2 linked regions of the Labrys monachus genome follow. The protein of the gene in region 2 interacts with the protein of the main gene of each other region in a pairwise test. Links are inferred from orthologs where the notes say so. Each region holds a gene or a part of one and is shown on either strand. Other genes may lie near its edges. The genes, in order: gyrB and gyrA.

Region 1 (3,375 bases), 3.5 Mb from region 2 along the record:
TGAAGGCGGCCCGCTACGGCCGCATCGTCCATATCGCCGCCGGTGCAGGCCTGAAGGCGCCGGCGGGGCTGGCCGCCTATGCCGCGTCGAAGGCCGCCGTCATCCGGCTGACGGAAAGCATTGCCGAAGAATGCCGCGCCGACGGCATCACCGCCAACTGCATCCTGCCCAGCATCATCGACACGCCCCAGAACCGGGCCGCCATGCCCGACGCCAACACCGACGACTGGGTATCGCCTCGATCGATCGCCCGCCTGATCGCCTTCCTCGTCTCGCCGGAGGCCGCCGTCGTCACCGGCGCCGCCATCCCGGCGACGGGCAGGGACCGCCAGGAGGCGGTGTAGCCTCGCCGGGTTCGCCGCTCCGGCTGGAGCGAAGCGCAAAGCGCATCGGCGACCGCCGACGAAAGCCGGCTGCCGCGGCGGCGTGCCCTGTCACACGTCCAGATTCGCGACGCTCAGGGCATTGTCCTGGATGAATTCGCGGCGCGGCTCGACGACGTCGCCCATCAGCTTGGTGAAGATGTCCTCGGCCTCGACGATTTCCTTGACCTGCACCTTCAGCATCGAACGGGCGTTGCGGTCGAGCGTCGTCTCCCACAGCTGTTCCGGATTCATCTCGCCGAGACCCTTGTAGCGCTGCAGCGAGAGGCCCTTGCGCGCCGCTGTCATCATGGTCTCGAACAGGGCGACGGGGCCGTGCACCACGGTCTCGTCGTTGCGGCGCGTCAGCGTCGCCGGCCTGCCATAGGTCTCGCGCAGGGATGCCGACCGCTCGTCGAGCATGCGGGCGTCGACGGTGGCGAGAAGCTGCGCGTCGAGGGCATGCGATTCCTTCACCCCGCGCACGGTGCGCTCGAACAGATAGCCACCCTTGTCGACGATGCCCGTCCAGCCGCGCTCGAATTCCTCGGCGACGGCATCGAGCCGATGCGCCACCTCGACGGCGGCGGCCGCAGCGCGTTCGGGATCGGCGACGACGCCGATATTGAGCGCGCCGGCGATGGCGGCCTGCTCCACCACGCCGCGATCGTAGCGGCTGTGCAGGGCGGCGAGCAGGGTGCGAACGTTGCGGGCATCGGTGATGACGGCGCGCAAATCCTGCGCGGCGCGTTCCTCGCCGCTGGCGAGCCGCAGCACCGACCCGTCGACCCCGGTATCGATGAGATAATCCTCCAGGGCGCGCTCATCCTTGAGGTATTGCTCGGACTTGCCGCGCGAAACCTTGTAGAGCGGCGGCTGGGCGATGTAGACATGGCCGCGATCGATGATCTCGCGCATCTGCCGGAAGAAGAAGGTCAGCAGCAGGGTGCGGATATGGCTGCCGTCGACGTCGGCGTCCGTCATGATGATGATCTTGTGATAGCGCAGCTTGTCGGCGTTGAACTCCTCCGAGCCGATGCCGGTGCCGAGGGCGGTGATCAGCGTGCCGATCATTTCGGATGACAGCATCTTGTCGAAACGCGCGCGCTCGACATTGAGGATCTTGCCGCGAAGGGGCAGCACCGCCTGATATTCGCGGGCGCGGCCCTGCTTGGCCGAGCCGCCGGCCGAGTCGCCCTCGACGATGAAGAGCTCGGCCTTGGCCGGGTCGCGCTCCTGGCAATCGGCGAGCTTGCCGGGCAGGGAGGCGACGTCGAGCACGCCCTTGCGGCGGGTGAGTTCGCGGGCGCGGCGCGCGGCCTCGCGTGCGGCGGCGGCCTCGACCACCTTGCCGACGATGACCTTCGCCTCGGCCGGATGCTCCTCGAACCAGACGCCGAGCGCCTCGTTGAGCGCGCCTTCCACCACAGGCCGGACTTCGGAGGAGACGAGCTTGTCCTTGGTCTGCGACGAGAATTTCGGGTCGGGCACCTTGACCGAGAGCACGCAGGTCAGCCCCTCCCGGCAATCGTCGCCGGTCATCTCGACCTTTTCCTTCTTGGCCATGCCCGAACTCTGGGCATAGCCGGTGATCTGGCGGGTCAGGGCGGCGCGCAGGCCGGCAAGATGGGTGCCGCCGTCGCGCTGGGGAATGTTGTTGGTGAAGCACTGCACCGATTCATGGTAGCTGTCGTTCCACCACAGGGACGCTTCGACGCCGATGCCGTCGCGCTCCGTCTTCACATAGATCGGGGCGGGAAGCAGCGCGGTCTTCGAGCGGTCGAGATAGCGCACGAAGGCGGCCAGGCCGCCCTCATACATCATCTCCTCGCTCTTTTCTCCGCCGTGGCGCCGGTCGGTGAGCACGATGCGCACGCCGGAATTGAGGAAGGCGAGTTCGCGCAGCCGATGCTCCAGCGTGGCGTAGTCGAACTCGACCTTGGTGAAGGTATCGGTCGAGGGCGTGAAAGTGACCTCGGTGCCGCGCTTGCCGTCGGACGGACCGACGAGGGCGAGCGGCGCATCGGCATTGCCGTGGGTGAAGCTCATCTGGTGGTGCTTGCCGTCACGCCAGATGCGCAGCACGAGCTTGGCGGAGAGGGCGTTCACCACGGACACGCCGACGCCGTGCAGGCCGCCGGAGACCTTGTAGGAATTCTGGTCGAACTTTCCGCCGGCGTGGAGCTGCGTCATGATCACTTCGGCGGCGGAGACGCCTTCCTCGTGATGGATGTCGGTGGGGATGCCGCGCCCGTTGTCGGTGACGGTGACGGAGCCGTCCGCGTTGAGCGTCACCGTCACCAGGTCGGCATAGCCGCCCAGCGCCTCGTCGATGGCGTTGTCCACGACCTCGTAGACCATGTGATGCAGGCCCGAACCGTCGTCGGTGTCACCGATATACATGCCCGGACGCTTGCGCACCGCATCCAGGCCCTTGAGGACCTTGATGGAATCGGCGCTGTAAGCGTTGTCGGACGTTTCGATGCGGACGGGTTCAGCCATGGAGCAACTCATTTCCTGATTCGACTTCCAATATAGGGATTCCCAAGCCGGATTTCATGCCAAATCGGCATATTTTTGTTATTTTTCAGATATTTATCCGTGATTCGGGGCACCGCGCCGCGTTTGTGATCCGCTCACCGGGCCACGACGGCGACGGCTGCGCCGGCCATGGCGGTGCTGCAGCCGCGGTTGAGCACCCGCATGGCGCGCGGGCTGGTGAAAAGGGTCCGGGCGCGGGCGGCGAGCACGACATAGAGGCCGAGCACCGCGGCGACGACGATCTCGGTCGCGGTGACCAGTTCGGCATAGCTCGAGAGCGAGATGCGGCCGAGATCGAGCAGGTTGGGCAGGAGCGCCGTGTAGAACATCATCACCTTCGGGTTGCCCAGCGACATCGACAGGCCGCCGAAGAAGGATCGCCACGGCCTTTGGCCCTGTCCCTTCGCCTCGACGCCGAGCGCGGCCGGCGGGGTGGTCCACAATTTCCAGGCGAGATAGACGAGGTAGGCCG
Region 2 (3,559 bases):
ACCGGCAGGCCTCGGTCGACACCACGCCTGGCTGCGCGCGGGATTCCCTGATCGCCGCTTGTGCGGGAACCCAGGGAAATGTCGCCGCCATGCGGCCGGCGACATCGATCCAGGTCTTCGAAAGGCCGGGTGAAACCATGCTGGTTCGCGTGAAGCTTGGCAACTGATTTCCGGCCGCCCCGCCGGGCGCGCCTTCCCCTCTCCAAGACCGGCCTGCACGCTCCCAGCGCATGACCGGAACTCCAGGCGGCTTCCGCAAGGAAGCCGCTTTTTTCACGGATGTCCTGCCGGGCGGGCGGGAGCCTATTCCTCGCCCACTTCCTCCTCGCCTTCATCGCGCACGCGTTCGACGGAGACGACCTTCTCGCCATCGGCCGTATCGAAGACGATGACGCCCTGAGACCCGCGGCCCACCGTGCGGATGCCATGGACCGGGCAGCGGATCAGCTGGCCGCCATTGGTGACCAGCATGATCTGGTCCGAATTCTCCACCGCATAGGACGAGACGAGCCGGCCGTTGCGCTGGTTCACCGCCATCGCGACGATGCCTTTGCCGCCGCGTCCGGTGATCCGGTACTCGTAGGAGGAGGTGCGCTTGCCGTAGCCGTTCTCCGAGATGGTGAGGATGAACTGCTCGGCCGCCGACAGTTCGGCGTAACGCTCGGTCGAGATCTCGACCGGCCCTGCCACGGCCTCCTCGGCATCGTCCACCGCCGGCTCGGCGCCGTCGACCTCGCCCGAGACGGCACGGCGCATCTTGAAATAGGTGGCGCGCTCGTCCGGGGAAATCTCCCGGTGGCGGATGATCTCCATGGCGATGACGCTGTCGTCCTTCTCGAGGCGGATGCCGCGCACGCCCATGGAATCGCGGCCCTTGAACACGCGCACGTCCGGGACCGGGAAGCGGATGCACTGCCCGAGCGCCGTGGTGAGCAGGACATCGTCCTGCTCGGTGCAGATGGAGACGTCGCGGATCTGCTCGCCCTCCTCCAGCTTCATGGCGATCTTGCCGGCGCGGTTGACCTGGACGAAATCGGACAGATCGTTGCGCCGCACCGTACCCGACGTCGTCGCGAACATGATGTGCAGCGTCGACCACTGGTTCTCGTCTTCCGGCAGCGGCATGATCGAGGTGATGCGCTCGTCCTGCTCGATCGGCAGGAGATTGACGAAGGCCTTGCCGCGGGCCTGGGGAGCCGCGAGCGGCAGGCGCCAGACCTTCTCCTTGTAGACGCGTCCCTTGGAGGAGAAGAACAGCACGGGCGTATGCGTGTTGGCGACGAAGAGCGAGGTGACGAAATCCTCCTCGCGGGTCTGCATGCCCGAGCGTCCCTTGCCGCCGCGGCGCTGGGCCCGGTAGGTCGACAGCGGCACGCGCTTGACGTAGCCGGCATGGCTGACGGTGACGACCATGTCCTCGCGCTGGATCAGGTCCTCGTCCTCGAAATCGGCGTCGGAATCGAGGATCTCCGTCCGGCGCGGCGTGGCATGATGCGCCTTGATCTCCTCCAGCTCGGTGCGGGCGATCGCCATGATGCGGGCGCGCGAGCGCAGGATGTCGAGATAGTCGACGATCTGGTCGGCGAGCTTCTTCAACTCGTCCCCGATCTCGTCGCGGCCCAGAGCGGTGAGGCGCTGCAGGCGCAGGTCGAGGATGGCACGGGCCTGGACTTCCGACAGCCTGTAGGTGCCGTCGGGATTCATCGGATGCTTGGGATCGTCGACCAGCGCGATGAGCGGCTCGATGTCGCCGGCCGGCCAGTCGCGGCCCATCAGGGATTCGCGCGCCGTGTTCGGGTCGGGGCTGGTGCGGATGATGCGGATGACTTCGTCGATATTGGCGACCGCCGTGGCCAGGCCGCACAGCACATGGGCCCGTTCCCGGGCCTTGCCGAGCAGGAAGCGGGTGCGCCGGCTGATCACCTCCTCGCGGAAGTCGACGAAGGCGGCGATGAAATCCTTCAGGTTGAGGACTTCCGGCTTGCCGCCGTTGAGCGCCACCATGTTGGCGCCGAAGCTGCTCTGCAGGGCGGTGAAGCGGTAGAGCTGGTTGAGCACGACCTCGCCGACCGCGTCGCGCTTCAGCTCGATGACCAGGCGCATGCCCTGCCGGTCCGATTCGTCGCGAACCTCGGAGATGCCCTCGATCTTCTTCTCCCGCACCAGTTCGGCGATGCGCTCCTGCAGCGTGGCCTTGTTCACCTGATAGGGAATGGCGGTGACGACGATGGCGTCGCGATCCTTGCGGATCTCCTCCACCGTCGCCGTGGCGCGCATGATGATGGAGCCGCGGCCGGTCTGATAGGCCGAACGGATGCCGGAGCGGCCGAGGATGGTGGCGCCGGTGGGAAAATCGGGACCAGGGATGATCTCTATGAGGTCATCGATCGTCACGCCGGGATTTTCGATATAGGCGAGGCAGCCATCGATGACCTCGCCGAGATTGTGCGGCGGGATATTGGTCGCCATGCCCACGGCGATGCCGCCGGCGCCGTTGGCGAGCAGGTTCGGGAACCGCGCCGGCAGCACCATCGGCTCCTGGAACTCGCCGGAATAGTTGTCCTGGAAATCGACGGTGTCGTTGTCGATGTCGTCGAGGATGGTCAGCGCCACCTTGGCGAGGCGCGCCTCGGTGTAGCGTTCGGCCGCCGGCGGATCGCCGTCGACCGAGCCGAAATTGCCCTGCCCGTCGATCAGCGGCACGCGCATGGAAAAGTCCTGCGCCAGGCGGACGAGAGCGTCGTAGATGGCCTGGTTGCCGTGCGGATGGTATTTACCCATGACGTCGCCGACGACGCGGGCGGATTTCTTGTAGGGCTTGTCCGGCGTGAAGCCGTTTTCGTGCATGGTGTAGAGAATACGGCGATGGACCGGTTTCAGCCCGTCACGCACGTCCGGGAGAGCGCGGCTCACGATGACGCTCATGGCGTAATCGAGATAGCTGCGCTTCATTTCATCCGTGATGGAAACCATCCGGATATCGGACGGTTCGCCGTCACCCGGCTTCTTGTCATTCTCGTCGGTCAACACATCGCCTCGAACAGATTCCGATCGCTCGTTCTAGCCCATTCCAAAGAGTCGCACCACAACAGCGTCGCCCGGCGCCGGGCTCCGAATTCAGGTTGAGAAGAGCCTGACGAGAGGGGTGGGAGGGCTGCCCGGCAACCGCAGGCGACGTTCACGGTGATTGGATCTTCCCCGCCCTATCCGAAAACCACGGCGTACATCAGGCGGCCGGGCAGCAGGGTGAATATGCCGGCGCCGATCAGCGCGAAGAAGAAGAGGACCAGCATCAGCCGGCGATGGGCCGCGATCCGGCCGTGGCGGGCCAGCCACACCGCGCGCGGCAAACCGACGAGGGTCAGCATCGAAAGGAGATGGATCGGGCTGAACGGCCCGACGAGACGGATCTGGTGGATCCAAAAACTCGACACGGCCAGCACGGCCATCAGCCAGACCCAGACATAGCCGACGGCGCGATGGCGCGGCGTGCCCTTCGGCATGGCGAACTGGGCGAGACCGAGCAGGAACGCCCCGGCCGCGGCGGCGACATGCAGCT

What was found.
Region 1: the proteins of gyrA (region 2) and gyrB interact in binary tests that used the Escherichia coli proteins (3 or more experiments, as listed by UniProt). The link is inferred for Labrys monachus from one-to-one orthologs.

The regions. Positions count from the first base shown.
Region 1 is NZ_JAUSVK010000001.1:6,360,213-6,363,587, reverse strand. What follows is about bases 150-3,208. They hold gyrB (DNA topoisomerase (ATP-hydrolyzing) subunit B), read right to left. Parts: upstream 2,865-3,208; coding sequence 435-2,864; downstream 150-434. Other genes in these bases: J3R73_RS28970 (LysE family translocator), read right to left, coding at 2,999-3,208; J3R73_RS28980 (SDR family NAD(P)-dependent oxidoreductase), read left to right, coding at 150-344. Also shown: more of J3R73_RS28980, read left to right, coding at 1-149; more of J3R73_RS28970, read right to left, coding at 3,209-3,375. UniProt on the Escherichia coli protein: DNA gyrase negatively supercoils closed circular double-stranded DNA in an ATP-dependent manner to maintain chromosomes in an underwound state.
Region 2 is NZ_JAUSVK010000001.1:2,879,024-2,882,582, reverse strand. Bases 104-3,346 are described here. They hold gyrA (DNA gyrase subunit A), read right to left. Parts: upstream 2,974-3,346; coding sequence 304-2,973; downstream 104-303. Other genes in these bases: J3R73_RS13030 (DUF2306 domain-containing protein), read right to left, coding at 3,204-3,346; J3R73_RS13040 (hypothetical protein), read left to right, coding at 104-167. Outside these bases: more of J3R73_RS13040, read left to right, coding at 1-103; more of J3R73_RS13030, read right to left, coding at 3,347-3,559. UniProt on the Escherichia coli protein: A type II topoisomerase that negatively supercoils closed circular double-stranded (ds) DNA in an ATP-dependent manner to maintain chromosomes in an underwound state.